2 regions of the Rhizobium sp. P44RR-XXIV genome follow, and region 2 is predicted to be linked to the other one. Evidence: riboswitches for the same ligand, from Rfam matches in the RefSeq annotation. Region 2 holds a riboswitch; the other holds the start of a gene.
What was found. A riboswitch is a leader RNA that binds a small molecule or an ion and turns the genes downstream of it on or off. The one in region 2 is predicted to bind S-adenosylmethionine.
Positions count from the first base shown of each region.

Region 1: another riboswitch for S-adenosylmethionine. It lies ahead of metA (homoserine O-succinyltransferase); the one in region 2 lies ahead of BSK43_RS06705 (O-succinylhomoserine sulfhydrylase).

Region 1 covers NZ_MPVZ02000022.1:185,139-200,222, reverse strand. The annotation lists gene BSK43_RS02815 (TetR/AcrR family transcriptional regulator) at 1-519, opposite strand, end outside; gene BSK43_RS02810 (DUF308 domain-containing protein) at 660-1,217, shown strand; gene BSK43_RS02805 (VWA domain-containing protein) at 1,284-2,471, opposite strand; gene metA (homoserine O-succinyltransferase) at 2,475-3,401, opposite strand; SAM riboswitch at 3,450-3,526, opposite strand; gene BSK43_RS02795 (hypothetical protein) at 3,659-4,276, opposite strand; gene BSK43_RS02790 (MoxR family ATPase) at 4,303-5,145, opposite strand; gene BSK43_RS02785 (ABC transporter ATP-binding protein/permease) at 5,311-7,161, shown strand; gene efp (elongation factor P) at 7,252-7,821, opposite strand; gene epmA (EF-P lysine aminoacylase EpmA) at 7,973-9,037, shown strand; gene BSK43_RS02770 (lysine-2,3-aminomutase-like protein) at 9,034-10,086, shown strand; gene BSK43_RS02765 (acyl carrier protein) at 10,443-10,694, shown strand; gene BSK43_RS02760 (acyl-CoA dehydrogenase family protein) at 10,694-11,887, shown strand; gene BSK43_RS02755 (amino acid--[acyl-carrier-protein] ligase) at 11,893-12,801, shown strand; gene BSK43_RS02750 (DUF1839 family protein) at 12,810-13,769, shown strand; gene BSK43_RS02745 (glycoside hydrolase family 2 protein) at 13,847-15,084, shown strand, end outside.
Region 2 covers NZ_MPVZ02000025.1:279,316-294,399, forward strand. The annotation lists gene BSK43_RS06680 (MFS transporter) at 1-761, opposite strand, end outside; gene BSK43_RS06685 (LysR family transcriptional regulator) at 863-1,765, shown strand; gene BSK43_RS06690 (VOC family protein) at 1,779-2,156, opposite strand; tRNA gene BSK43_RS06695 (tRNA-Gly) at 2,197-2,270, opposite strand; gene BSK43_RS06700 (2'-deoxycytidine 5'-triphosphate deaminase) at 2,329-3,423, opposite strand; SAM riboswitch at 3,595-3,673, shown strand; gene BSK43_RS06705 (O-succinylhomoserine sulfhydrylase) at 3,717-4,904, shown strand; gene BSK43_RS06710 (DNA helicase) at 4,978-5,691, opposite strand; gene apaG (Co2+/Mg2+ efflux protein ApaG) at 6,307-6,699, shown strand; gene BSK43_RS06720 (Hsp33 family molecular chaperone) at 6,706-7,695, opposite strand; gene argF (ornithine carbamoyltransferase) at 7,743-8,660, opposite strand; gene BSK43_RS06730 (aspartate aminotransferase family protein) at 8,734-9,933, opposite strand; gene BSK43_RS06740 (GcrA family cell cycle regulator) at 10,360-10,908, shown strand; gene phoB (phosphate regulon transcriptional regulator PhoB) at 11,087-11,770, opposite strand; gene phoU (phosphate signaling complex protein PhoU) at 11,802-12,515, opposite strand; gene pstB (phosphate ABC transporter ATP-binding protein PstB) at 12,567-13,382, opposite strand; gene pstA (phosphate ABC transporter permease PstA) at 13,397-14,731, opposite strand; gene pstC (phosphate ABC transporter permease subunit PstC) at 14,728-15,084, opposite strand, start outside.

The sequences.
Region 1 (15,084 bases), on a different contig from region 2:
AAAAGCCCGCACGGAGAGCATTGCCCCATGTACCGATGCCATCAGCATTTGCGCCTCTTCTTCCGGCCGCTTGTCGAGCTGGAACAGGCCCTGCTCTGTGCCAGTCTTCAGAACTGAGGTCAGCCATCCCGCCAGACTATGGAAATGGGCGCGGACGCGTGACGCGACCTCTTCCGGCAGCATCTGCATCTCGCCAGCCAGCATGGCACAGACGCAGAAGGGCAGCGAGGCATCGCGAATGCATGTTTGCCAGAAATTCAGATAGGCCTGCAATTGTTCGGCAGGGCTTGAGACCTGCTCGCGAAGAGAATTCAAACCCCCGTCCACTTGCTGCCTGTAGCGGTCAACCAATATCGTGACCAGCTCGGCCTTTGTCGGAAAGTGATGGTGGATGCTCGCCTTCCGGATGCCGATCGCCGCCGAGATATCGGCGTAGCTGAAGCCGTTGTAGCCTCCCGCGATGATGAGGGATTGCGCGGTGTCGAGAATCTTTCCGGAAGTCGAAGTCATTGATTTCATGCTGCTGCCTACCTTCTGGTAGGTAATTTGTCAAGATTGCCTTGGTGCCTCGGCTTCTCACAAAGAGGTGTTCGGCTGGTGAGTTGACAGGCAAGTTTAGCCTTCCTACTAGTTGGTAGATTTCAACTTGGAGCCTGCCAATGCAAAACCAGTCCTCAAGCCAGTCCAGCTGGCTGCGATCCTATTATTTCGTGCGTGCCATATTCTCGATCGCCTGGATTGCCGCCGCCATTCTCTTTGGCGGGCAATCTCATCTCATTGCTTTCCTGCTCGTGATCTACCCGGCATGGGACGCCTTCGCCAATCTGGTCGACGCGCGGGTCAATGGCGGCCTCAAGGCCAACCCGTCCCAGGCATTGAATGTCGTGGTCAGCACGATAACCACGCTTGCGGTGATTGTGGCAGTCACCAACAGCACCTATGCGGTTCTGGCCGTGTTCGGCATCTGGGCGATCCTCTCGGGCCTCCTGCAGCTTTACACGGCGGTCAGGCGCTGGCGTCACTTTGGCGCGCAATGGGTAATGATCCTGAGCGGCGCGCAATCGGCCCTTGCCGGCGGGTTCATGATCAGCCGATCCGTTGGCGCTGCCGCGCCGACGATTCTGGATATCACCCCCTATGTCGGGTTCGGCGCATTCTATTTCCTGCTTTCGGCAATCTGGCTCGTCGTCGCAGCCTATCGCAAAGCTCACGCATAGAGTGGACCTGGCGGCGGCAAGGTGAAAGTCCATTTGCCGTCGCCGAAAGGGCGGGAGCGCTTGCGCCTAGCGCGACAGCTCCCGCGTCGCCTTCTCCAGCCCGCCGAGCGTCAGCGGGTACATGCGGTCTGCCATGAGACGGCGGATGAGGGAGATGGAAGTGGTGTAGCCCCAGTAATTTTCCGGCACGGGGTTGAGCCAGACGCATTTGCGGAAATGTCCGGTCACGCGGCTGAGCCAGACGCTGCCGGCCTCCTTGTTCCAATGCTCGACAGAGCCGCCCGGCTGGTTGATTTCATAAGGGCTCATCGAGGCATCGCCGACGAAGACGACGCGGTAATCTGGGCCGAAGGTGCGGATCAGGTCGGTCGTCGAGGTGATATCGACACGCCGGCGGCGATTGTCCTTCCACACGCCCTCGTAGGGGCAATTGTGGAAGTAGAAATAGTCCATATGCCGGAACTCAGAGCGGGCGGCGGAAAACAGTTCCTCCACTCCGCGGATATGATCGTCCATCGAGCCGCCGACATCGAAGAACATCAAAAGCTTGACGGCGTTGCGCCGCTCCGGCCGTGTCTGGACGTCTAGATAGCCGTGTTCGGCGGTGGAGCGAATGGTGCCGGAGAGATCCAGCTCGTCGGCCGCGCCCTCGCGCACCCAACGGCGCAGGCGCTTCAGCGCCACCTTGATGTTGCGGGTGCCAAGCTCGACGCCGTCGTCGAGATTCTGGAAGTCGCGGCGATCCCAGACTTTGACTGCGCGGCGGTGGCGCGAGGTTTCCTGGCCGATGCGAACGCCTTCCGGATTATAGCCGTATGCGCCGAAGGGAGAGGTGCCCGCCGTGCCGATCCATTTCGAGCCGCCCTGGTGCCGGCCCTGCTGTTCGGCCAGCCGCTGCCGCAACGTTTCCATCAGTCTGTCGAAGCCGCCGAGCGCCTCGATCTGTTTCCGCTCTTCTTCGGTGAGATGCTTTTCCGCCAGCTTGCGCAGCCATTCGTCGGGAATGGTGGTCGCCTCGACCGTGTCGGCACTACCGCCGATCGCCTCGACGCCACGGAAATAATCGGCGAAGACCTGGTCGAAGCGATCGATGAAGCGCTCGTCCTTGATCAGCGTCGTGCGCGCCAGATAGTAGAAGGCCTCGACATCGTAGTCGGCAATCCCCTCTTCCATTCCTTCAAGCAGCGACAGGAATTCCCGGAGCGTGACCGGCACCTTCGCTTCCTTCAGCTTCAGGAAGAAGGGAATGAACAAGCCTCAGGTCCTTTCCTGGCCGATCTCCTCCAGATCATACGGCGTGGTCTGGTAGATCTCGTTGATCCAGTTGCCGAAGAACAGATGCGCATGGCTGCGCCACCGGTTCTGCGGGGGGATTTCCGGGTCGTTGTGCGGGAAATAGTTGTGCGGCATCTTGATCGGCACGCCCGCATTCACGTCGCGGAAATATTCGTCCGCGAGCGAAGTGGAATCATACTCCACGTGATTGAACATGTAGAGCCGGTTGCAGGCCTGTTCGTGCACGAGACAGATCCCCATTTCGCTCGATTCCATCAGGATCTGCAGGCTCGGCACCTTTTCGATGTCGTTGCGGCGCACTTCCGTCCAGCGCGAGACCGGAATGGCGAAATCGTCGGAAAAGCCGTTGAGGTAGACGGAGGACGGCGCGAGGTTCTGGTGGCGATAGACGCCGAAGGCCTTTTCATTGAGCGTATGCTTCGGCACGCCATGGAAATGGTAGGCGGCGGCCATCGCGCCCCAGCAGACGTTCATCGTCGAATGCACATTGGTTGCCGTCCAGTCGAAGATCTGCCGCATCTCGTCCCAGTAGGTAACCTCTTCATACTCCAGCAGCTCGATCGGCGCGCCAGTGATGATGAAGCCGTCGAACTTGCGGTGTTTGACCTCTTCCCATGTCTGGTAGAAGGAAAACAGGTGCTCTTCGGAGGTGTTCTTGGCCTTGTGGCCGCCGACGCGGACCAGCGAAAACTCCGTCTGCAGTGGCGATGCGCCGACGAGGCGCGCCATCTGTATCTCGGTCTTGATCTTGTTCGGCATGAGGTTGAGAAGCCCGATCTGAAGGGGGCGTATATCCTGCCGGATCGCCACCGTTTCGGTCATCACCCGCACGCCCTCGTTCTGGAGGGTTTCAAATGCGGGCAGCGTATCGGGAATCTTGATGGGCATCGTTTTACTCGATCAAATGCAAAAAAACCGGCCGCAATATGAATCGCTACCGGTCCGCACGCGGCCCTTTAGCGACTTATTTAACGTGGCTGCAAGCCGCCGGCCAAATCACCACAGTCAAATTCCATAAACCTGCCGTGGCGGCTGGTCAATGGGCAAGCGTTGAGGCGGGCTGGTGGCCGCGCTTTCATGTTGTTTGTCACTTACTGACGTTCAAGAAGGGCTTGGGTCCCGTCTTAAAGTGATGTCGCAGATAGCTACGGAAAGGCGTTCGGGAAGCTATCTTCGAAAAGATAGAAATGATCGCTAAGTTTCTCTACGGTAATGTATTCGTCTGGCTCAGAATCAAGTTTTACGCAGTTGCCGCTCTTGTGACACGCTTCTGCAACTCGTTGACGCCAAGCGTCTGATTGCTGACCGACAGGCAAGCCTATCTCGTCGCTCTCGTCATAAACAAGAGTCACGTAAGTCTTTGCTATAAAAGTATCATCCCAGGCAAATGTATTGAAGCGCGGCGCTGTGCTTTGCGCGTTGTTGCGCTTGATCTGAGCAAGATATTCACCGCGAGTGACTGCAAACCTGACACGGTCAGGAGTCATGCCAGCAAAAGCAAGAAGGCCGGTTAAAATCAGCAGAAAAACTGGAGTTGCCAGGAGTGATAAAATTCGCCGCCAGCGGCGGCGTATTAAGTTGACGCAAAGCGAAACTAAAATTGCGATTGAAAGTAAGAGAAACGCTAAAAGATCAATGCTCCACCAATCCCAACCAGAGGGAAGCCAACCTTCCCAAGGCTGTATCAACATCGGTATGAACCAAAGAGCATATGTCCAGGTAAAATGGTCTCCACGCTTTATATTTGAATTGGGCACGGTCATCTTCGGCCTGTCACCACGAGCCTGCACTACTTGCCCTGCCCGCGCGCCATGAAGGCCAGCCGTTCGAAGAGATGTACATCCTGTTCGTTCTTGAGCAGCGCGCCGTGCAGCTTCGGCAGCACGCTTTTCGCATCGACACGCAGGGTGGCGGGATCGACCTCGTCGGCGACCAGCAGGCGGATCCAATCGAGGGCTTCCGAGGTCGATGGCTTCTTCTTCAGGCCCGGCACGTCGCGGATTTCGAAGAATTGCGTCAGCGCTGCCTGCACCAGCGCCTGCTTGATGCCGGGATAGTGAACTTCGACGATGCGGGCGAGCGTTTCGATGTCGGGAAAGCGAATATAGTGGAAGAAGCAGCGGCGCAAAAAGGCGTCCGGCAGTTCCTTCTCGTTGTTCGAGGTGATGATGACGATCGGCCGGATCGCGGCCTGGATCGTCTCGCCTGTCTCGTAGACATGGAACTCCATGCGGTCGAGTTCCTGCAGCAGGTCGTTCGGGAATTCAATATCGGCCTTGTCGATCTCGTCGATCAGCAGCACGCATTTTTTTGGCGAGGTAAAGGCCTGCCAGAGCTTGCCCCGACGGATGTAATTGCCGACATCGTGAACTCTAACGTCGCCCAACTGGCTGTCGCGCAGGCGCGAAACGGCATCGTATTCGTAAAGGGCCTGTTGCGCCTTGGTCGTCGATTTGACGTTCCATTCGAGGAGGTCGAGACCGAGGGCCCCCGCCACCTGCCGCGCCAGTTCGGTCTTGCCTGTGCCGGGCTCGCCCTTTACCAGAAGCGGCCGCTCCAGCCGGATGGCGGCGTTGACTGCGACCATCAAATCCTTGTCGGCGATATAGTCTGCTGTTCCCTGGAATTGCATCGGAAGGCTTTCTCAATCTTTCGAATGCAAGCTAATTGCTGACCTTATTCGGTTCAAGGCGTGAAACCGTGTATATAGCAACGTGATCGCACCGATCTATTGCTAGGATGGACATGAGGGCGGGTCATGGTTAACTGACGGTACGTGCGTCGCAGGGAAGTGCTGATGGCAGTTGAAGCGCAAGCCAAGCCGAATATCCAGGGGAACGAGCAGGTCGGATACGATTTGAGCCTCTTCTTTCGGCTGAGGATGATGTTCTCCGCGTTCTGGAATTCACCGGTGCGCTTCAAGATCATTTCCCTGACCGTAGCGCTGTTCGCAATCATCATGATCACCGCCTACGTCCAGGTGCTGCTCAACAGCTGGAACGCACCTTTTTACGATTCGCTGGCAAGGCGCGATATCTCCGCCTTCTTCCATCAGCTCGGCGTTTTTGGCATCATCGCCGGCTCGCTTCTGATCCTCAATGTCATCCAGGCCTGGCTCAACCAGATGACCGCGCTCTACATGCGCGAGGGTCTGGCACGAGATCTGGTGAACCAATGGCTGCAGGCCAAACGCGCGCTTCGTCTGGCCTCAGCCGGGCTGATCGGCGTCAACCCCGACCAGCGATTGCATGAGGATGCCCGCAATCTCGCCGAAAGCTCGACGGGCCTCGCCATCGGGCTGGTGCAGGCGACGATCCTGCTGTTGAGCTTCATCGGGGTGCTCTGGGAGCTTTCCAGCGGCATGGTCTTCCATTTCAAGGGCGCGAGCTTCTCCATCCCCGGCTACATGGTCTGGGCGGCGATCCTTTACGCTGGTTCGGCATCCTTCCTCAGCCAGTTCGTCGGCCGCCGGCTGGTGCGGCTGAACGCCGATCGCTATTCCAAGGAAGCCGAGCTGCGTTTCGCGCTCATGCATGCCAACGAACACATGCCGGCAATCGCCATTGCCGGCGGCGAGGAAAACGAGCGCAAGAGGATCAACCTCGATATTTCCGCCGTGCTTGCGGTCATCCGCCAGCTGGCGATCGCCAATACCAATCTTACCTGGGTTTCTGCCGGTTATGGCTGGCTGGTGCTGATCATCCCGATCCTGGTGGCGGCGCCCGCATATTTTTCCGGCGGGCTGACCTTCGGCCAGCTCATGGTGGCCGTGGGCGCCTTCAATCAGGTGAATTCAGCGCTGCGCTGGTATGTCGCCAATTTCGGCCCGATCGCCGAATGGCGGGCAACGCTGATGCGTGTCACCGATTTCCGCCAGGCCCTGACGGAAATGGACGACAAGACGCCGATGCCGCACACTCTCGTCTTCGATAATGCCGCACCGGGTACGATGGTGTGGACCGATATGGAGATTTCGACCAAGACCAGCGATGAGGCGACCGAGAACGGTTTCCAAATTGCCGAGGGAACGGTGACGATCAATGCCGGTGAGCACATCATGATCAACGGCGATCACGGCGTGAACCGCCGGCTGCTGTTCGAGGTGCTGGCGCATCAATGGTATAGCGGTTCCGGCACGGTCAGCCTGCCGCCGGCGGAAGACATGCTGTTCGTACCGCACACACCCTATGTGCCCGGCGGCACGCTCAGGGAGGCGATCTGCTTTCCGGAAGATCGGGATGCCTACGACGAGGCTGCTGTCGAGGCCGCCATGGAGAAGGTCGGGCTTACGCGTCTCAAGGGCCGCATCGATACGCAGGCCCGCTGGGACCGGCTGCTTGATACCGAAGAGCAGAAAGCTATCGGCTTTGCGCATCTGCTTCTGGCGAAGCCAAAATGGGTTATCCTCGACGATGTCCTCGAAGGGCTGGAGTCCGAGGTTCAGGCGATGCTCTGCGGATTGCTGGCGGAAATGACCGACGTCACCGTGATCTATGTCGGCCGCAATGAGGCCTATATGCACGCGATGTCACCGCGGGTGCTGCATCTGCAGGCCCTGGCCCCGCACGAGCATAGCATCGAGACGGATACGCCTCCAGCGCCCGCTGCGGCGGAAGAGCAGGATCAGAAAAAAGCCAATACGCCGTAGCGCGGTTAAACCGCCGCAGTTTTATCTGTCCAAAACGCAAAACGCCCCGTCGTTTGACGAGGCGTTTTTCATGCAATCAAGCTGAAGCGCTCAATCCTTGGCGCGTTCGACGTAGGAAACGTCTTCCGTCGCGATTACGACGCGGGTGCCGGCGTTGATGTGCGGCGGCACCAGGGTGCGCACGCCATTCGACAAGATCGCAGGCTTGTAGGAAGAGGAAGCAGTCTGACCCTTGACGACCGGTTCCGTCTCGGTGATCTCGAGCGTGACGTGACGCGGCAGCTGGAGGGCCAGCGCAATGCCTTCATGGATCGACAGGACGCAGGTCATGCCTTCCTGCAGGAAGGCCTTCTGGTCGCCCATGGTTTCGACATCGACGACGACCTGGTCGTAGGTGGCCGGGTTCATGAAGTGGAAGCCTTCGCCATCTTCATAGAGGTACTGGAAGTTCACGTCTTCGACGAAGGCGCGCTCGACCTGTTCGGTGGTGCGCCAACGTTCGGAGACCTTCACGCCGTCGACGATGCGGCGCATGTCGACCTGGGTGACCGGAGTGCCCTTGCCCGGATGAAAGTTCTGAGCGGTGAGAACGACGTAGAGCTTGCCGTCGACGTCGAGAACGTTGCCCTTGCGGACCGAAGAGGCGATGACCTTGACCATAAGACTTCCTTGTAACGCTGCGTTTTGCGTCGTAGAGGGACTGTCGAAATGCTCTCCGAGACGCAGCAATTGTTTGCTTGGGGGCGCAACTACCCTAAATCAATGGAAATTGCCACCCCCAACGCGGCTTGAGCCCCGAAGAAAGCTAGGAATGAAGCCAACGACGAGCAAAGCGTCCCCCTGGTGGACCCGCAATGTCCATGCGGACCGGCGGCCGTTCCTTCTCGGTCGCAATGCGATCCAGGCGGCGTTGCGCATCTTCTTTGCGCGTAACGACTTCATCGAGGTCGACACGGCGACGCTGCAGGTGTCGCCGGGCAACGAGGCGCATCTGCATGCTTTCGAGACCGAGGCCCTGACGACGGACGGCAAGGCATCGCCTCTCTACCTTCATACTTCGCCCGAGTTTGCCTGCAAGAAGCTGCTGGCCGCCGGCGAGGAGCGTATCGCCTGCTTTGCCCATGTCTATCGCAATCGCGAGCGCGGGCCGCTGCACCATCCGGAATTTACCTTGCTGGAATGGTATCGCGCCGGAGAGAGCTACGAGGCGCTGATGGCCGATTGTTCCGCGGTGCTGGCGCTGGCGGCGGAGACGGTCGGGGCGAAGAAGCTCACCTATCGCGGCGCCGAGACCGATCCGTTCCTCACGCCGGAGCGCATAAGCGTCGCAGCCGCTTTCGAGCGCTATGCCGGCATCGATCTTTTTGCCTCGATCGGCCTTGACGGATCTACCGACCGGGAGCGTCTGGCGGCCGACATGCGGCGCAATGGCATGCGGGTCGCCGAAGATGATCTGTGGCAGGATCTCTTCAGCCGGGTTCTGGTTGAGAAGATCGAGCCCAATCTCGGCTTCGGTCGCGCGACGATCCTTGATGAATATCCCGTTTCCGAGGCGGCCCTTGCCCGGCCTTCGGCTGGGGACCACCGCGTTGCCGAACGTTTCGAGCTCTATGCCTGCGGCGTCGAGCTTGCCAATGCCTTCGGCGAGCTGACAAATGCCGGCGAGCAGCGTCGGCGGTTCGAGATCGAGATGGCGGAAAAATTGCGCGTCTACGGCGAGACCTATCCGCTGGACGAGGATTTTCTGGAGGCGCTCTCCGTCATGCCCGAGGCAAGCGGCATTGCACTCGGTTTTGACCGGCTTGTGATGCTGGCAACCGGGGCCTCGCGCATAGAACAGGTGCTCTGGGCGCCGGTCGCGGAGTACGGAGCATGAATTCGATGCGTCCGATCAGGACTATCAGCGAGCTTGAGCGCGCCGGATTGATCGACGCCGACAAAGCGTTGTCGCTGGAAGCGGTGGCGGAGCGCTATGCGGTTGCGCTGACGCCGACGGTCGTGCGGTTGATCGACTCGGCCGATCCTGCCGATCCGATCGCCCGGCAGTTCGTGCCCGATGCGGCCGAATTGCTTGTCACGCCCGAAGAGCGCGCCGATCCGATCGGCGATCATGCGCATAGTCCCGTCGAAGGCATCGTCCATCGTTATCCGGACCGCGTGCTGCTGAAGGCAGTGCATGTTTGCCCGGTCTATTGTCGCTTCTGCTTTCGCCGCGAGATGGTCGGACCGCAGGGCCTTGGGACTCTCGATGGCGTGGCGCTGGACGGCGCCTTTGCCTATATCCGCGATCACAGCGAGATCTGGGAAGTCATTTTGACCGGCGGCGATCCGCTGGTTCTATCGCCGCGCCGGCTGGAAGAAATCCTGCGGCAGCTCGCCGATATCGACCATGTGAAGATCGTCCGCTTCCATACGCGCGTTCCCGTCGTCGATCCCTCGAGGGTCGATGCGGCCCTGATCGCGGCGCTGAAGGCCAGCGGCAAGACCATTTATGTGGCGCTGCATGCCAATCATCCCCGGGAGCTGACGGAGGAGGCGCGTGCCGCCTGCGCCCGGCTGGTCGATGCGGGGATCGTGCTCGTCAGCCAGTCGGTGCTGCTCAAGGGCGTCAACGATGATCCGGATGTGCTGGCGGCGCTGATGAAAGCTTTCGTCGAGACGCGGGTGAAGCCCTATTATCTGCATCATCCTGATCTTGCGCCCGGCACCAGCCATTTCCGCCTGACGATTGCCGAGGGGCAGGCGATCGTCTCGGCATTGCGCGGTCGGATCTCCGGCCTTTGCCAGCCCACCTACATCCTCGATATTCCCGGCGGCTACGGCAAGGCGGATATCGGCCGGAGCTCGGTTCGTGAGCTAGGCGAAGGCTGCTATTCGATTTCGGACTATCGCGGCGGCGATCACATCTATCCGCCGGAAGCCTAGAGCCGTTTTTCCTGCTTATACTTTCACTGACGCTCTGATTGTTATGCGTTTTCTCGAATAAAACGTAGTGGCGAGTTTGGCACGTTAACCTTATTGCCGTGGTCGCCTTTCCCGAAAACCGGCAGGTCTTAATATTAGATATATTAAATATTACTGCATAAACGGCAATTTAAATGCCTTACATTCGGTAAATTTCAATTAGGCTGATGTTGAATATAGGAATTTCCCACTAAGTATAAGTCCCATGTATTTACCACGTCGGTTAGTGGAGTGTTCTATTTTCCCTGTTACTTCTTGGCGAATAATAAGACTGCGTAACTACGGTTATGCTTGCCATTGCGAGAAGGGACTAGACTATGAACAAGACGATTCGCGATTTGCTGGCCAAGTTCGGTGCGCTCCCCGTTACTATCGATCAGATTGAAGACAATGCCGATCTTTATGCGGCGGGATTGTCCTCCTTCGCTTCCGTTCAGCTGATGCTCGGCATCGAAGAGGCGTTCGACATCGAGTTTCCCGATAATCTCCTCAACCGCAAATCATTCGCCAGCATCGCTGCGATCGAAAAGACCGTCAGCATGATCCTGGACAATCGAAAGGTCGCATGATGAGCGCGGCCGTCGCTTTGCACGAGGTTGGGACAAGTGATGCGCTGGCGGTGCGAGCCGCGCGCGTCGCCGCGATCGCCGGCCAGCACGCCGATGCCGTCGACACCGAGGGCCGATTCCCCCGCGAAGCCGCTGACGCCATGCGCGCCGAGAGGCTGCTGTCTATCCAGATCCCCGCCGCCCTTGGTGGCGAGGGCGCTTCGATCACCGAAATCGCCGAGCTTTGCTCGATCCTTGGCCAGGCCTGCGCGGCCAGCGCCATGGTCTTCGCCATGCATCACATCAAGCTTTCGAGCCTGGTCGAGCATGGTGCCGACAGCGATTGGCATCGCGAGTTCATGCGCCGCATCGCCAGGGAACAGCTGCTGCTGGCCTCTGCCACGACCGAAGGCGGTATTGGCGGCAATCTGCGCAACAGCATCTGTGCCATCAGGGTCGAAGGCGATACCTGCTTCCTGGAGAAGGACGCAACGGTCATCTCCTACGGCGCCCATGCCGATGCCATCCTGATCACCTCGCGCAGCCATGCCGAGGCCGCTTCTTCCGATCAGGTGCTGACGGTTTTCCTGAAGGATCAGTATTCGATCGAACGCACCGTCGAGTGGAATACGCTCGGGATGCGTGGCACCTGCTCCGATGGCTTCCTGTTCAAGGGTGAAGCGCCGGCCGTGCAGATCCTGCCGAAGCCGTTTGCCGAAATCGCGGCGCAGTCCATGCTGGCAAGCTCGCATCTGCTCTGGAGCGGCGTCTGGTACGGAATTGCCGCCGATGCCGTTGCCCGCGCGCAGGCATTCGTGCGTGCCGCCGCCCGCAAATCCCCCGGGGTACCACCACCCGGTGCGCTGCGTCTCGCAGAGACGTCAAGCATGCTGCAGATGGTCAAATCCAATGTGGTTGCCGGGCTCAAGGTCTATGAGGAAGCCAAGCAGGATGCCGACAGGCTCTCGTCCATGGCCTTCGCCGTTGCGATGAACAACGTCAAGATCGCGTCGTCGGAGATGATCCTGCCGATCATCAACCATGCCATGCTGATCTGCGGCATCATGGGCTACAAGAACGGTACGCCCTACAGCCTCGGCCGCCATCTGCGCGACGCGCACTCGGCGCAATTGATGATCTCGAATGACCGCATTCTCGGCAATACGTCGACCATGCTGCTCGTCCACAAACAAGATACCAGCCTGTTGGGGTAATCGTCATGGATATGCAAACCTCGTTTCTCGACCGCCTTTTCGAATCTGGTCTTCTGATCGACACCGGCGTTGATGGTCTCTATGGCCGCAGCGGCCAGTTCGAAGACGTGATTGCCGCCTTTGAGCGGCTGATCGACAAGTTCGGCGGCGCCGATGGCGCCGAAGCCATCCGCTTTCCACCCGGTATGAACCGCGTCTTCTTCGAGAAGAGCGGCTACATGAAGAGCTTCCCGCAGCTCGCCGGCACCGTGCACAGCTTCTGCGGTCACGAGCTCGACCATATGAGCCTGTTGAAGTGCATGGAAGTCGGCGACGATTGGACGAAGGATCAGCAGGCGACCGATATCGTGCTGACGCCGGCTGCCTGCTATCCGCTTTACCCGACGGTTGCCAAGCGCGGTGCGATTTCGGACAGCGGCGCACTGTTCGATCTGCAGTCCTACTGCTTCCGCCACGAGCCCTCGAAAGACCCGGCTCGCCAGCAGCTCTTCCGCATGCGCGAATATGTCTGCATGGGCACCGAAAAGCATGTGACGGATTTCCGCCAGAGCTGGATGGACCGCGGCGTCGAGATGATGAAGGCCGTTGGCCTCGAGGTGAATATCGACACTGCCAACGATCCCTTCTTCGGCCGTGCCGGCAAGATGCTCGCCAACAATCAGCGCGACCAGAACCTGAAGTTCGAGCTGCTGATCCCCATCACCTCGACCGCCAATCCGACGGCCTGCATGAGCTTCAACTATCATCAGGATGCGTTCGGGACGAAATGGGGGCTGAACTTCGCTGACGGCACCGTCGCCCATACGGCCTGCGTCGGCTTCGGCCTGGAGCGTATTGCGCTGGCGCTGTTCCATCACCACGGTCTCGACGTCAAGGAATGGCCCGAGAATGTGCGCAAGACGCTGTGGGGCTGATCGCTTCCATGGCCGCCGTATTTGAGGGACTGGATCCCGCCGCCTATAAGCCACATGCGTTGCATGACAGCGAACGCATGTGGCCCGAGACCAATTGCTACATCGATCTCTGGATCGAGGTGCTTTCAACCTTGAACCTGCCGCCGGAAGCCATGCTCGGCTTCACGATGGGCCAGGATTTCGAGGGCGATCAGTTCACCTTCTTCAAGGTGCCGCTCGAAGATCTGGAAGCGCTCTACGGCATCCGCTGCACCGAGCTTGCGATCTACGACAAGGTCCAGAACCACGTCGCCGAGCAGATCGGCCGTGGCCGGCTCTGCCTGGTGGAGATGGACTCCTTCTTCATGCCGGACACGCAGGGCGTCGGCTATCGCCGCGAGCACGGCAAGACGACGGTGGCGATCAACCATCTGGATATGGAAGGCCGCACGCTTGACTATTTCCATAATGGCGGCTTCTTCCAGCTGTCGGGCGAGGATTTCGACGGGTTGTTTCAGCTGCATCTGACGGATGAGGATCTGCCGTTTCTGCCTTATACGGAATTTGCCAAGTCGCCTCAGAAGGCGCCGGGCGAAGCCGCGATCCGCGAGACGTCACGGCAGCTGCTGCCCTTGCATTTCCGCCGTCGCCCGCAGGCCAATCCGATCCGCGCCTTTGCCGAGGTCTTCCCGGCTCAGGTCGAGGCGGTGGCCGAACGGCCTTTCGGCTTCTTCCATAAATATGCCTTCAACACGCTGCGTCAGCTCGGCGCCAATTTCGAGCTTGCGGGCAGCCATCTCGATTGGCTGACGGTAGATTTTTCCGATGCAGCCGCCGAAGCGCGGCGGATATCGGAAGCCGCGAAGTCGGTGCAGTTCCAGCTTGCCCGCGCCATTACGCGCAAGAAATTCGAGCCGTTGCGGACGGCGCTTGATCCGGCCGCCGATGCATGGGATGCCATGATGGGGCTGCTTGAACGGAAGCTCTGAACGGCTTCCGTTCGATGCGAGACGGCTCGGCGATTTCGGGTTAGGTTTGGGGCGGGGAAATCCTCCGGAAAGATGTCATGGACGGGCGCTTGGCAAGTATCGGTGGCGAAATGCGGCTGAGCGAGGGATGGAATCTGGTGCTGACGGATGCGGGCACCTGCGTCTCGCCTTCCGACGTGCCGCTTTCGGCCGGCCTGATCCCGGCGCCGGTGCCGGGCACCGTGGCGGAAGCGCTGGAAAAAGCCGGGCTGTTTGACCGCACGAAACCACACCCGCTCAATGACCGGGATGCCTGGTACATCTGCCGTCTGATCGATGCGGATGCCGGCGATGCCGTGTTGCGGCTGGAAGGTTTGGCGACGCTCTGCGAGGTCTTCCTGAACGGTCATAAAATCCTCGTCTCCGAAAGCATGTTCGAGTCCCATGATGTCGCCGTCACGCTACTTGGCGGAGATGAGCTGGCGTTATGTTTCCGGGCGCTGGAGCCGAGGCTCTCCGAACCAGGCCCGCGCGCCCGCTGGCGGCCGCAGATGATCACGCCGCAGGGCCTGCGCCTCGTGCGCACGACGTTGCTCGGCCACATGCCCGGCTGGTGCCCGGAGATACACGCCGTCGGTCCATGGCGGCCGGTTTCGCTTCTGCGCGCCGGCACACCCATTGTTAGCGATCTCTCCCTGCGGCCGGATTTGCTCGATGATGGCGAAGGCCGGCTCTATGCATCGCTTTCGATCGAGGGCGACGTAAGCGAGATCGTCCTGCGCTGCGGCGATATCGAGCAGACTTTCGAGCGGGATAGTCCTGGCCGCTATAATGCGATCCTGAAAATCCCCGGCGTGGAGCCTTGGTGGCCGCATACGCATGGCACGCCAAGCCTCCACGACGTCGTGCTTGTGATCGATGGCATTGACTATCCCCTTGGCCAGACCGGCTTTCGGCGTCTGTCTGTCGATCGCGGCGCCGATGGGCAGGATTTCGCTGTTGTCGTCAACGGCGAGCGGATTTTCTGCCGTGGCGCGGTCTGGACATCAGCCGATATCGCGCGCCTGCCCGGGAGCCGCGAGGATTACGAACCGTGGCTGCGGCTGTCGGCTGCGGCCGGCATGAACATGATCCGCATCGGCGGCACGATGGCCTATGAGACGCCGGATTTCTTCCGCCTTTGCGACGAGCTTGGCCTGCTGGTCTGGCAGGATTTCATGTTTGCCAACTTCGATTACCCGAAGACCGACAAGGTCCTCAACGCCCATGTCGAGGCGGAAGTCTCGCAATTTCTGGGCCGTACGCGCCTGTCCCCCTCACTTGCCGTCCTTTGCGG
Region 2 (15,084 bases):
GGCGGCTGCACCAGCCGCAGGGCGACAGAGGTCCAAAACAGGCTGAAGCTCGCCATCATCAAGGCGGCGGTAAAGGCGCGCAGCCGCAGTATCGGCTCATCGCGCAGCAGCTGGAACAGCGAGCCGATCAGGGCGCCGTAGCTGGAACTCACCAGGGGGCGCCGTTCGGGCAGGCGCAGGGCGAGCACGGCGGCAAGAAGCGCAAGGGCTGCAGCACTGATGGCATAGAAACTCCTCCAGCCCCAGAAATCGGCAACCAGGCTCGCCAGTGGCCGCGACACCAATATGCCGACCATGACGCCGCTCATGACGTTGCCGATGACCCGGCCACGATGCTCCGGCGGCGTCATGGCGGCGGCGATCGGCACGAGAATCTGGATGGCGGAACAGGCCGCGCCCAGGAGGAACAGGAAGATGAGGAGGCTCCATCCTGTCGGCGCAAAGGCAGCAGCGATAGCCATTACCATGGCCGAGACGAGCATGCGCAGCACCAGCTGGCGATTTTCCATCAGGTCGGCGAGAGGCACCAGGAAAAACAGGCCGGCGGCATAGCCAAGCAGGGAGGCCATCGCCACGAGGCCCGCGCCGCTTTCAGAAAAACCAAGCGACGGGCCGATGATGCCGACAAGCGTCTGCGGCGCGAAAAGATTGGTGATGATGACGCCGGTGGCTATGGCGAACAACAATGTCGGAGGGGCCAAAACCGTCTCGGACGCCTCGTCCTCCGGCTCGCTGGCAATGCATTCGGGGACCTGAGCCATGGATTCTCCAATGAGCCTAAATAATATTGTTAGCCATCTTTATCGCTTTGTTGCATAATGCGGCAATTGAAATGAGCTAATAATGATTATGCGAGTTCCTCATGAACATTCATGATCTCGAAGCCTTTGTCGCCGTGGTGGAAACCGGATCTATCGTTGCCGCTTCCGCACGCATCAACCTGACCCAGCCGGGCATTACCCGGCGGATACAGAGCCTCGAGGATAGCCTCGGCATCGCCCTGCTCGATCGGCAATCCAAGCCGCTCAAGCCGACCGCCGCGGGGCGTGAAGCCTATGAGCACGGACGCCGTGTCCTGCGCTCGCTCGATGATCTCAAGGCCGGCGTCTCCCCGGGCGGCGCGATCAGCGGCGAATTCCGCCTCGGCGTCATGCCCTATCTCTCGGAAGCAGCACTCTCGGCCCCGCTCGATCAACTCCGCAGCCAATTTCCGCAACTGACACTGCGCATCGTCTCCGGCTGGTCGCCGCAGCTCGTCGAACAGGTCGCGCATAGCCAGCTGGATGCGGCGACCGTCTGCCTGGCGGAGGGCACGGAGCCGCCGGACAATGTCGTCGGCGACATGCTGGGGATCCATAACGTCATTCTCGTCGCATCGCCTTCGCTCGGAGTTCCCAAGGCGCCGAAACTCGATGAGCTCTCCCGCTTTCCCTGGATCATGAACCAGAGCGGTTGCGGCTTCCGCGCCTTCATTCATCATCGCTTCGAGGCAGAGCGACTGCCGTTCGACGTCGCCGTCGAGGCCATGAGCGCCGATTTGCGCATGTCGCTGGTGTCGCGCGGCCTCGGCATCGGCGTCCTCACGCCGGCGGCGCTATCAGGCAGCCGCTGGCGCAATTCCATCGAGGTCATCGAGGCGCCGGACTTCAGCCCGAGGGTCGTCAACTGGTTGGTGCATCGCCCACCGGCTGGGCGCCTCGCCCGGCCGATCGCGATTTTCGGCGAAGCGCTGACGGAGGCTTTGAAAGACAGAGCCAGTTTCTGAACTGGTTTCGATCTCAAGCGCCCGGCTTGTTGATCATCGCTTCAATGTTGTAGCCATCCGGGTCCAGGATGAAGCAGGCATAATAATCCGCCGTATATTCCGACCGGGGGCCGGGAGCGCCATTGTCCTCAGCGCCGGCCTCCAAAGCGGCGCGATAAAACGCATCGACCTCGGCCCTGCTGTCGACGCGAAAGGCAACATGCAAATGCGTCAAGGGCGGCTTGCTGCCCGTGTGCTGGATCTCGAACAGGCTGCCGTCGCCAACGTCGAATGCCCAGAACACACCTTCCTTGCCAAAGGACAAGCCGTAACCCAGCGGCTCGAAAGCGCGCTCATAGAACGCCTTGCTCTTCTCCAGATCGCTCACTTCGATGGTTATGTGATCAAACATGTCGAGCGCATCCCTGAGATCATTGACGATGGAAGGAAGCTGGAGCGGGTGAAGGGAATCGAACCCTCGTATTCAGCTTGGGAAGCTGCTGCTCTACCATTGAGCTACACCCGCCTGACATCCCGAGATGTCCAACAGTTGGCGGCCTCTGTCAAGGCCGGACGATAGGTCCTCAGAGCCGGAAGTGCTTGGACAGCTTCAGGCCCTGTGCCTGATAGTTCGAGCCGAGGCCGGAGCCGTAGAGGCTGCTTGGCTGCTCCAGCATGTGTTCATAGATCAGGCGGCCGACGATCTGGCCATCCTCGAGGATGAAAGGCACTTCATGGCTGCGCACTTCGAGCACAGCGCGGCTGCCACGGCCGCCGGCCGGGGCATGACCGAAGCCGGGATCGAAGAAGCCGGCATAATGGACGCGGAATTCGCCGACCAGCGGATCGAACGGCGTCATCTCGGCGGCATAATGCGGCGGCACATGAACGGCCTCGCGCGAAACGAGGATGTAGAATTCGTCGGGATCGAGGATCAGCTCGGTGCGGCCGCGGCTATAAAGCGGCTCCCAGAAATCGAAGATATCGTGCTGGGCCTTCTTGTCGACATCGACGACGGCCGTGTGGTGTTTGCCGCGATAGCCGATCAGGCCTTCCTTGTCGCCGGCAAGATCGATCGACAGCGCGATGCCGCCACCGGTGATGTTCGGCTTCTTGCTGGCGACCAGCGTCTCGGTCTCGTGCAGTGCCAGCAGTTCTGGCTCGTCAAGCAGAGCCTGGCCGACGCGGAAACGGATCTGCGACAGGCGCGAACCACGGCGAACGACGATCGGAAAGGTGCGTGGGCTGATTTCGAGATAGAGCGGGCCGGAATAGCCGGCCGGGATCTTGTCGAACTCCTGCGCCCGGTCGGTGATGACGCGGGTGAAGATATCGAGGCGGCCTGTCGAACTCTTCGGATTGGCCGAGGCCGACATATCGGCCGGCAAGTCCAGCCGCTCCATCAGCGGCACGATATAGACGCAGCCGGTTTCCAGCACCGCACCTTCGGAGAGATCGACGACATGCAACTTCAGCCAGTCGAGCTTGTCGGCAACCAGATGCGACGGACCGGGCATGAAGCTGGCGCGAACGCGGAAGGCATGGGAACCGAGGCGCAGGTCAAGGCTTGCCGGCTGGATCTGATCGACGTCCAGCTCTCTTTCGCTCGTCAGCCGTCCGGCGTCAAAGAGCGCCGCAATGGCGCGATCCGCTAGAATTCCTGTATTGCGAGCCATCATGCCTCTTTCCCCAGCCCATACGCCTGCAAATCCATATTCGACTTGTATGCCTGCGGGCTGATTCAAAACGTTACTGCGACCTTAGCGCATCCAGAGAGACGCGCGGGCAGTATTTGTCGCAGACAAAACCAAACTCAGGGAATTGACGCAAGCGATCAACGGCAGTATTGCAACTTATCCCGTGGTGATTTGGCCGGTCGGCTTGCAGCCACGTTAAACAAATGGCTAAAAAGACCGGGTTGAAACCGGTCTGCAATTGCGGCCGGTTTTTTTGTTTTGAAAGTGGTGATGGCATGAGCAAGACTTGGCGCCCCGCAACCCAACTCGTTCACGGCGGAACGCTCCGTTCGCAATTTGGCGAAACATCCGAAGCAATCTATCTGACCCAGGGCTTCGTCTATGACACCTCGGAAGCGGCGGAAGCCCGCTTCAAGGGCGAGACGGATGGTTTCATCTACGCCCGCTATGGCAGCCCGACCAACGACATGTTCGAAAAGCGCATGTGCGCGCTGGAAGGCGCTGAAGATGCCCGCGCCACGGCTTCGGGCATGGCCGCTGTCACCGCCGCGATCCTCTGCCAGCTGAAGGCCGGCGACCATATCGTTGCCGCCCGCGCCCTCTTCGGCTCCTGCCGCTGGGTCGTCGAGACGCTGGCACCGAAATACGGCATCGAATGCACGCTGGTCGACGGTCGTTTCGTCGAGAACTGGGAAAAGGCGATCCGCCCCACCACCAAGGTGTTCTTCCTGGAAAGCCCGACCAATCCGACGCTCGAAGTCGTTGACATCGCTGCGGTGGCCAAGCTTGCCAACCAGATTGGTGCCAAGGTCGTGGTCGACAACGTCTTCGCGACCCCGCTCTTCCAGAAACCTCTGGAACTCGGCGCCCATATCGTCGTCTACTCCGCTACCAAACATATTGACGGCCAGGGCCGCTCGCTCGGCGGTGTCATCCTCTCCGACAAGCAGTGGATCGACGAGAACCTGCAGGACTATTTCCGCCATACCGGTCCGGCCATGTCGCCATTCACCGCCTGGACGCTGCTGAAAGGCATCGAGACCTTGCCGCTGCGCGTGGCACAGCAGACGGTGAACGCTGCCAAGGTGGCCGATTTCCTCGCCGAGCAGGGCAACAAGGTCGCTCGCGTGATCTATCCCGGCCGCAAGGACCATCCGCAGGCCGACATCATCGCCAAGCAGATGACCGGCGGCTCGACGCTGGTGGCTTTTGAGCTGAAGGGCGGCAAGGAAGCAGCCTTCAAGCTGCAGAATGCATTGGAGATCGTGAAGATTTCCAACAATCTCGGCGACTCGAAGAGCCTGATCACCCATCCGGCCACCACGACGCACAAGAACCTCACCGACGAGGCCCGCGCGGAGCTTGGCATTTCACCGGGCACCGTTCGCTTCTCCGCCGGTATCGAGGACAGCCAGGATCTGGTCGAGGATTTCGCCCGCGCCCTGGAACAGGTTTCCGCCTGATACTATTCCTTCAAGCCGCCCGGAGATTCTCCGGGCGGCTCGACATGCTCCTATTGGAGCCATGCGGTCGTCGTCAGCTCGCCGCCTTGTATTGAACCTTGCCGGCGTGCAGGAAGAACATCTTATCGAAAAGCGACAGATCCAACGGGTTTGGCAGACGAACGTCATCGAGATCGGGCAATGGTTTCAGCGCCGGATCGTATGAACGGTCGATTTGCGAGATGAACACGATGATTACGCCCGTCTCACGCGCGAACGTCTTCAGCGCGCGGACCTGCGTCTCCAGTTCCGGCTTCTCCCGCTTCTGATCGAGTATCTGCAGATAGTCGACGACTGCCAGCGTGCCGCGTGGCGCCGAGGCCAGCCTGTTTGCAATGTAGTCGGCACTGATGGCGTCGGAACTGTCGAGTTCGAACAGCTCCCTGAACTCGGCCTGATCCACGCCGATGATCCGGAAACGATCCAGAACGACCTTTTCGGTATCCTCGAGCGTGAAGAAGGCGCTGCGATTGCCCGATTTCATGGCACCCACGGCGAGCTTGAGGCTCATCAGCGTCTTGCCCTGGCCGGGACGTGCGCCGACCAGCACCAGATCGCCCGGGCTCAACAGCGAGAAGAAATCATCGGGGGAAACGGCAGCCTGCGTCTTGGACGCAAGCAAGCTCCATCCTCCAAACCCCTCGCCGGCCGCGATGTGATCCAGTGCGGCGTGCAGGGGGATATTCTGCTGGCGCGACAAAAGCCGCGCCTTGCGCTTCAAATGATAAACAGGGGCGGAAAGCCTCATTGTAAACCTCCTATTGCGAGCAGTGACCGCAACCCCTCCTTATGCCAGGCGCTCAAACAGTCGGTTTGATGATCGACAGCCCCGCATGAAGTATACTTTCCCGGACGGAGGGGGGAGGCACGGGCCATGCCAGAATCAAATGATAGTCGAAATCCCGTCGTCGGGAAATCGCGCGGACGTTCTTTTCGCAGACCTGAAGGCTCGACCAAGCTTCATATGGCCGAGAGTTTTCGAGTGGCGCCCGACAGATATGGCAGTCAAACCTCAAGTGCACCCTAAATGATGCCAAGCCTTTCCACCTCACCAAGACATAGCGAGTGGAGCTATGGTAGAAAACACTAAAGGACAAGTAAGGCGAGATACTTTTGACGGCAACCTGATAGTCTTCGTTTTCTGTCGTAATATCTCCAATTCTCCAAGGAACAATCGCCGATGAGAATTTTCATCATTCCATTCCTTGACGGAACGGGCTGGTTATAGGATACCGCTAGATATCCTGCACTTTGCGGGAAGCATGGAAAGCGGGTAATATGCCGCGGACTTTAAAAATGCTGGAGCGTAAGTGGCGCTTGTAAGAACGCTCGTCGCTTCAGAGCAGTGGCAAGGTAATCAGGCATGTATCGCGCCTTAACACGCGACATAGAAGTTGTCGTAGAGCCATTCTATCTGGAGGAGCAATCCGATCCGGACGACGATCGCTATGTTTGGGGATACCGCATCGTCATCTCCAATCATTCGAAGATGTCCGTCAAATTGGTGACGCGCTACTGGCACATCACCGATATGAACGGTATCGTGGATGAGGTGACGGGGCCAGGCGTCGTTGGCGAGCAGCCGCATCTCAACCCCGGCGACACCTATGAATACTCATCGGGCTGCCCGCTGGACACGCCTTCAGGCATGATGTTCGGCCATTACCAGATGGAGACGGACGACGGGGAACAGTTCCATGTCAAGATCCCCGCCTTCTCTCTCGATACGCCCAATCTGCTGCGCACGCTGAACTGAGCTCCGTCAGGCCGCGTTTACCTCAGCCACTTCGAAGCGGTAGGTGGTCGAGCAGAATTCGCAGGTGACGGCGATTTCACCGTTCTCCTGGCTGGCCTCGATCTCCTCGGCCGAAAAACCCTGCAACACACCCTTCAGCTTGTCGCGCGAGCAGGAACAGCGGTCAAAAACCGCCTTCGGCTCATAGACCCGCACACCGCGCTCATGGAAGAGGCGGAACAGCAGGCGTTCGGTGCCGACAAGTGGATCCGTCAATTCATCGGCGTCGATGGTCTCCACGAGGCTGCGTGCTTCGGCCCAAGCATCGTCCTCGACATGATTGCCGATGAGCTCGTCGCCGTCACCGCCGTGCAGATCCGGCAGGCGCATGCGCTCCGGTGCCTCGGGCAGGAATTGCGCGATCAGCCCACCCGCCCGCCAGCGATGACGCGGCTTGCCGTTCTCATCACGGTCGAAGAGCTCTGCAGCACCAAGGCGTACACGCGTCGGGATTTGCTCCGACTGGCGGAAATAGGTGCCGGCAATGTCCTCGAGCGAAGCCCCGTCAAGAGCAACGATGCCTTGATAGGGCTGGCTGTAGCGGCCCTGATCGATCGTAAAGGCAAGAACGCCCTTGCCGAGCAGCTGCTCCGGCTCGGTGCGGCCTTCGGCAACAGCCTTTGCCAGTGCCTCTTCGTTGAAGCGCGCATAGGCGCGGACATTTTCAGGCGTCGAAAAATCGGCGACCAGCAGGTCGACCGGGCCGTCGCCCTTCGTCTGTACGGTGAACTTGCCTTCGAACTTCAGCGACGTGCCGAGCAGAACCGTGAGAACGATAGCCTCGGCCAAAAGGCGAGCCACCGGCGTCGGATAATCATGCCGGGCAAGGATTGCATCCAACAACGGACCAAGCTGCACGGCACGGCCGCGCACATCGAGCCCTTCGACCTGGAAGGGCACAACGTGATCGTCACCGGCAAAATCGAACTGACCCAGCGAGGCTGCATTTTCGGCCATTGCCTTACTCCTACTGCGCCCGCGCTCTCAAACGCGGCTTCCTATCCTCAGATTGCGCCCAGGCACCAAGCAAGAATCGACTTTTGCGCATGAAGGCGGTTTTCCGCCTCATCGAAAACAACGGATTGCGGGCCATCGATCACCTCGTCCGTCACTTCCTCCCCACGGTGAGCGGGCAGGCAATGCATGAACAACGCGTCTTTGCCGGCCTGTGCCATCAAAGCCTTGTTGACCTGATAGGGCTGGAAGACGTTGTGACCGCGAGCCCGGTGTTCCTGATTCATGGAAACCCAGGTATCGGTTACCACGCAATCGACGCCGGCGACCGCACGGTCTGCATCATGCGAGAGCATGATTTCGGCGCCCTCGTTGCGGGCCCAGTTCAGATAGTGATCCTTCGGCTCGGAACCAAGGGGTACCGCCATGTTCATGCGATAGCCGAAACGCGCGGCGCCTTCGATCAGCGAATGCAGCACATTGTTGCCGTCGCCGGTCCAGGCAACGGTCTTGCCCTTGATCGGACCGCGATGTTCCTCGAAGGTCATGATATCGGCCATGATCTGGCAGGGATGCGTATCGTCGGTCAGCGCATTGATGACGGGAACCGTCGCATGCTCCGCCAGCTCCAGCAGGCGCGAATGATCGGTCGTGCGGATCATGATCGCATCGACGTAGCGCGACAATACTTTCGCCGTGTCACCGATCGTCTCGGCGCGGCCGAGCTGCATCTCGGTTCCCGACAGGAACAGCGTCTCGCCGCCGAGCTGGCGCATGCCGACGTCGAAGGATACGCGTGTGCGGGTGGAAGGCTTCTCGAAGATCATCGCAAGCATCTTGCCGGCGAGCGGCTTGTCGGCCGTGCCGGCCTTCAGTGCCTGCTTTCGCACGATCGCATCATCGATGATGTTGCGCAGATCGGCGGCTGCTACGGCCGAGAGGTCGAGAAAGTGTTTCGGAGAAGCCATGTCCTTACCTGTACTCCAGAAAAAACAATAACGCCCGCGTGGGGCACGAACGCCCCGACTGCGGGCGCTGAATTCAAGCTGATTTCTTGACGCGAACGGCGCGCGCGCGCTCTGCGGCGCGCTCGATACGGGCAAGGCCTTCGCGCGCTTCCTCGGCGGTGACGATCAGCGGCGGCAACAGACGGATGACGTTATCGCCAGCCGGGACACCAAGCAGATGTTCGGCGCGGATCGCCTGCAAGAGGTCCGCCTGCGGGATAGCCGCCTTGATGCCAAGCATGAGGCCTTCGCCACGAATATCCTCGATGATATCCGGGAAGCGATCCTTGAGCGAGGCGAGGCCCTGGCGGAAGACCAGTGCGATATCGCGCACATGTTCCAGGAAACCATCGGCCAGCACGATATCAAGCACCGCATTGCCGACTGCCATAGCCAGCGGATTGCCGCCATAGGTCGATCCATGCGTGCCGGCCTTCATGCCGGAAGCCGCTTCGGCCGTTGCCAGGCATGCGCCGAGCGGAAAGCCGCCGCCGATACCCTTTGCGACCGCCATGATATCGGGCTTGATACCAGCCCATTCGTGGGCAAAGAGCTTGCCGGTACGACCGACGCCGGACTGCACCTCGTCGAGAACCAGCAACAGGCCGTGCTCGTCGCAGATCTGGCGGAGACCACGCAGGAATTCATTGGTCGCCGGGCGGATACCACCCTCGCCCTGCACCGGCTCTATCAGGATAGCGCCCGTCGCCTCGGTAATGGCTGCGCGCACGGCATCGAGATCACCGAACGGTACCTGATCGAAGCCGGGAGCCTTCGGACCGAAGCCTTCGATATATTTTTCCTGGCCGCCGGCCGCGATCGTCGCGATGGTGCGGCCATGGAAGGCACCTTCGAAGGTGATGATATGAAACTTCTCAGGATGCCCCTTGGCGAACTGATAACGCCGCGCCGTCTTGATGGCGCATTCCAACGCTTCGGCACCCGAATTCGTAAAGAACACCTTGTCGGCGAAAGTGGCTTCCGTCAGCCGCTTCGACAGCTTTTCCTGGCCAGGCACCTCGTAGAGGTTGGACAGATGCCAAACCTTGTCAGCCTGCGCCTTCAGCTCGGCGACAAGATGGGGATGAGCATGACCGAGCGAATTGACCGCCACGCCGGCTGCAAAATCGAGATAGCGTTCACCGCTTTCAGTGATCAACCATACGCCTTCGCCTCGCTCGAACCGCAGCGGAGCTCGCATGTAGGTATCATAAAGCGGCGCGGTCTCGGCCATGGCCATATCTCCTCGATCACAACTTTAAGGACCAATCGCTTCGTTTTTACGAAAGGGGTCCGAAAAAATCAAAAATGCCGCCTTGCGGCGGCCCGGTCACTATTGTTGTTTTGCACCGCGATGTCAACAAAACTGGCGCTTTAGCAGGTGCGAGAAAGTGCTTGCGCGCAAAAGGGATACGTTCGGCGCCGCATATTGCAGAAATGCCACGCCCGGACAGCAAGTTGGGGAAAACCTCGAAATCGATTCCTCAAGATTCCCGCGACTCTTGTCACGGAGTCTGCCTCACACTAGGTTAAAAACCAATTGCTAGACTGCATGCGGCGGAACTAGTCACCACAATTTTAGAGCGTTTCGTGCCTCGATCCCCATGCGAGGCAATGGTGAGGGATTCTGCCATCGGAAACGCGACAGCGGAGACAGGGCATGAATTGGACAGACGAACGCGTCGAGAAGCTGAAAAAGCTATGGTCCGAAGGGTTGAGCGCCAGCCAGATCGCGGCACAGCTCGGTGGCGTCAGCCGTAACGCCGTTATCGGCAAGGTGCATCGCTTGAACCTTCCCGGCCGAGCGAAGGCTGGCGGTACGACGGCGGCGGCTCGCACGCCGAAGCGCAGCGCCACGGCGCCGCGGGCTTCGAACTATCAGGCGCGCGTCGCAACCCGCACGGTTACCCGCCAGCAGGGCGCAACCATGCTGAAGGAAGAGGTCGAGATCGATACGGTCAACGAGATCCAGTATCGCCCGGCTGCCAATGTGGTCGTTCCAATCTCCCGGCGCCTCGGCCTGACGGAGCTGACGGAGCGCACCTGCAAGTGGCCGGTCGGCGATCCCCTGAAGGACGATTTCCACTTCTGCGGCAACGAGAGCCCGGATTCATCGCCCTACTGCACCTACCATCAGCGCCTGGCCTACCAGCCGGTGCATGAACGGCGCAGGCCAGCTCAGCGCGCGGCTGAGACACTTCATCACTGAGATAAAGAAACGGGCCCTTTGGGGCCCGTTTTCTGTTTCCGCCGCGACTGCATAATTCCTTAAATCGGAACCGATTTGAGGGAAAATTATGCAGAATTCTAAGATATTACAGCGACCTTAACGCGTCTTGAAAGACGCGTGGCGCTGTAATGTTGAGTGCCTGATCGGGTATTCCCGCTCAGGCCTCCATGGAGTAGCCCGCGCCGCGAACGGTGCGGATGACATCCTGCATATTGGAGAAGTTGAGCGCCTTGCGCAGGCGACCGACATGCACGTCGACCGTGCGTTCGTCGACATAGATATCATGCCCCCACACGCCGTCGAGCAGTTGCGAGCGCGAGAAGACGCGGCCCGGCGAGGACATCAGGAATTCCAGAAGACGGAATTCGGTCGGTCCCAGCCGCACTTCGCGGCTCTTGCGGTGAACGCGGTGCGTCTCGCGGTCCAGCTCGATATCGCCACAACGCAACACCGTGGAGAGAACCTCCGGACGGGCGCGCCGCAGCATCGCCTTGACGCGAGCCATCAGCTCGGGTGTCGAGAACGGCTTGACGACGTAATCGTCCGCGCCAGTGGAAAGACCGCGCACGCGCTCGCTTTCCTCGCCGCGGGCCGTCAGCATGATGATCGGCAGGCGCTCCGTCTCCGGCCGCATGCGCAGCCGGCGGCAGAGCTCGATGCCGGATACACCGGGGAGCATCCAGTCGAGGATCAGAAGATCGGGAATGCGCTCCTGGAGACGCAACTCGGCTTCATCGCCTCTGAGGATCGTGTCGACCTCGAAGCCTTCGGCCTCGAGATTGTAGCGCAGCAGAACGCTGAGCGCTTCCTCGTCTTCTACAACAGCAACTCTCGGAACCATGCGCCTATGGTCTCCTTTCTTCGCTTTCGGATTATTCCGTCACTGCGCCGACGGTATTGGCGGTATCGTCCTTCGGGCGCTCGCCTTCGGGCTGAGCACCCGTCGCCATGTAATAGATCGTCTCGGCGATGTTGGTGGCATGGTCGCCGATGCGCTCGATGTTCTTGGCGCAGAAGAGAAGATGCGTGCAGGTGGTGATGTTGCGCGGATCTTCCATCATGTAGGTCAGCATCTCGCGGAAGAGCGAGGTGTACATCGCGTCGATTTCCTCGTCGCGTTCGCGGATCGACACGGCCTTGTCCGGCGAGCGTGTGGCGTAGACGTCGAGGACTTCCTTGAGCTGGCTAAGCGCCAATTCGGAAAGGTGCTCGATGCCACGAGCCAGGCGACGCGGAACGCCCGTACCCTGCACGGCGATGACGCGCTTGGCGGTGTTCTTGCCGAGGTCGCCGACGCGCTCCAGATCGGAAGCGATACGGATCGAACCCATGATCTCGCGCAGGTCGGCAGCCATCGGCTGACGACGGGCGATGGTGACGATGGCCTTGTCGCCGACTTCCCGCTCGGCATGATCGAGGATGACGTCGTCGGAGATGACCTTCTGCGCAAGACCAGTGTCGCTCTGGACCAGCGCCCGAACGCTGTCGCTGACCATTTGCTCGGCCAGGCCGCCCATTTCCGCAATACGGCGCGTCAGGAACTTCAGGTCTTCGTCATAGGCAGAGAGAATGTGAGTGGAGACCATTTTTCTATCCTCAAGGTGAACTGTGTGAAAGGAGCCGCGCGCACGGCATCATCAACCAAAACGGCCCATGATGTAATCCTGCGTGCGGAAATCGTCGGGATTGGTGAACATCTTATCGGTATCGTTCTCCTCGACCAGATGGCCGAGATGAAACATTGCGGTACGTTGCGACACGCGGGCTGCCTGCTGCATGGAATGCGTGACGATGACGATGGTGAAGTTTTCGCGCAGCTCGTGGATCAGATCCTCGACCTTGGCGGTGGCAATGGGATCGAGCGCCGAACAGGGCTCGTCCATCAGAATGACCTCCGGGCTGACCGCGACGGCACGGGCGATGCACAGGCGCTGCTGCTGACCGCCCGAGAGGCTCGTGCCGGCATCATGCAGCCGATCCTTCACCTCACCCCACAGACCGGCCTTCTGCAGGCTGGTTTCGACGATATGCTCGAGATCAGCTTTCGAGCGATGCAGACCATGGATGCGAGGGCCATAGGCTACGTTCTCATAGATCGACTTCGGGAACGGATTGGGCTTCTGGAAGACCATGCCGACCCGCGCGCGCAGCTCCACAACATCAATGTTGTTGTCGTAGACATCCTGATCGTCGAGCGTGATCTTGCCGGTGACGCGGCAGGTCTCGATCGTATCGTTCATGCGATTGAGGCAACGCAGGAAGGTGGATTTGCCGCAGCCCGAAGGACCGATCAACGCCGTAACCGTATTGGCACGGATGTTCAGGTTGACGTCGAAGAGCGCACGCTTGTCGCCGTAGAAGACGGACACGTCCTGGCCGATCATCTTGTAGGGGATCGTCGTCATCTTCCTGGCCAATGCTCTTTCACTTGCGGCTTCCGTCATCATGTTCATTCGATCGCCCTCCCCTACCAGCGCCGTTCGAAGCGGCGGCGCAGCAGGATCACGCCGATATTCATCGCAACGAGGAAGAAGAGCAGGACGATGATCGCCCCGGAGGTTCGTTCGACGAACGCCCGTTCGGCTTCACTCGCCCACATGTAGATTTGCACCGGCAGCGCCGTCGAAGGATCGAGCGGCGATGCCGGGTAGTTGGCAACGAAGGCGACCATGCCGATCAGGAGCAGCGGCGCCGTCTCGCCGAGTGCATGCGCCAGTCCGAGGATGGTGCCCGTCAATATGCCGGGCATGGCGAGCGGCAGGACGTGATGGAAGACCATCTGCATGCGCGAGGCACCGAGGCCAAGCGCTGCGCTGCGGATCGAGGGCGGCACCGCTCGCAATGCCGAACGTGTGGCGATGATGATCATCGGCAACGTCATCAGGCTCAGCACCAGGCCGCCAACCAGCGAGGCCGAGCGCGGCAGGCCCATCATGTTGATGAAGACCGAAAGCCCGAGCAATCCGTAAACGATCGAGGGCACGGCCGCCAGATTGTTGATGTTGACCTCAATGAGGTCCGTCAGCCGGTTCTTCGGCGCGAATTCCTCCAGATAGATCGACGCAGCGACGCCAACGGGAAGCGCCAGAACCAGCACCGTCAGCATCAGATAGAGTGAGCCGATCAGTGCGACGCCGAGTCCGGCAGCCTCAGGGCGGCTTGAGTTGCCCGACACAAACAGGCCGCTGTTGAAGGCTTCGTGCAGAGCGCCGCTCGCAGTCAGCTGCTTCATCCAGCCGAGCTGCCGGTCCGACACCTTGCGATCCTTCTCATCAACCGTCAGGTCGATCTGTCCCTTGTTGGCGGAATCGATGTTGGCGCTCGCGAGGACGGTGAGGTTTTGCGTCGTCCCCACGATCGACGGATTGGCGGTCACCTTGTCACGCAGCACGATCCTGGCGCCATCCGACACCATGGCGGTTGCCTCGCGCACGAGCGCACGGTTGGAAGGGTCGATATCAAGCGCTTTTACCAGGGCATCGCGGATCAGGACCGGATAGTTGGCGACCATCAGCACCTTCGGGTCGCTGGCGCGCTTGCCCGTGGGGTCGATGACCTTCTCGGTGAACTCGATCGGCAAGGTGATCGACGTCTGCACGAAGGCCGTATAGCCGTTTCGAACCACGGTCGACACAAGCGCCAAAAGGAAGACGAGGCCGAAGACGACAGCAGCGAGGCCATAGGCACGAAAGCGGCGTTCGGCGGCATAACGGCGCCTGATGCCGATATCGCGTCGCACAGGCGCGCCGGGCGCCAGTCCACGCGGAATAGTCTGTGACGAGGAGGATACGACGCCGCTCATTCGTACTGCTCCCTGTAGCGGCGGACGATGTAGAGCGCGTAGACGTTCAGGCAGAGGGTCAGGCAGAACAGCGTTATGCCGAGCGCGAAGGCGACCAGGGTCTGCGGCGAGGTGAACTCCAGATCGCCGGTCAGCTGATTGACGATCTTCACTGTCACCGTCGTCATGGGCTCGAAGGGATCGAGCTGCATGCGGGCGGCAACGCCTGCCGCCAGCACGACGATCATCGTTTCGCCAACCGCCCGTGATGCCGTCATCAGCAGCGCACCGACGATGCCCGGAAGTGCCGCCGGCAACAGGACGCGTTTCACCGTCTCGGATCGCGTGGCGCCCAGACCGAGCGAACCGTCACG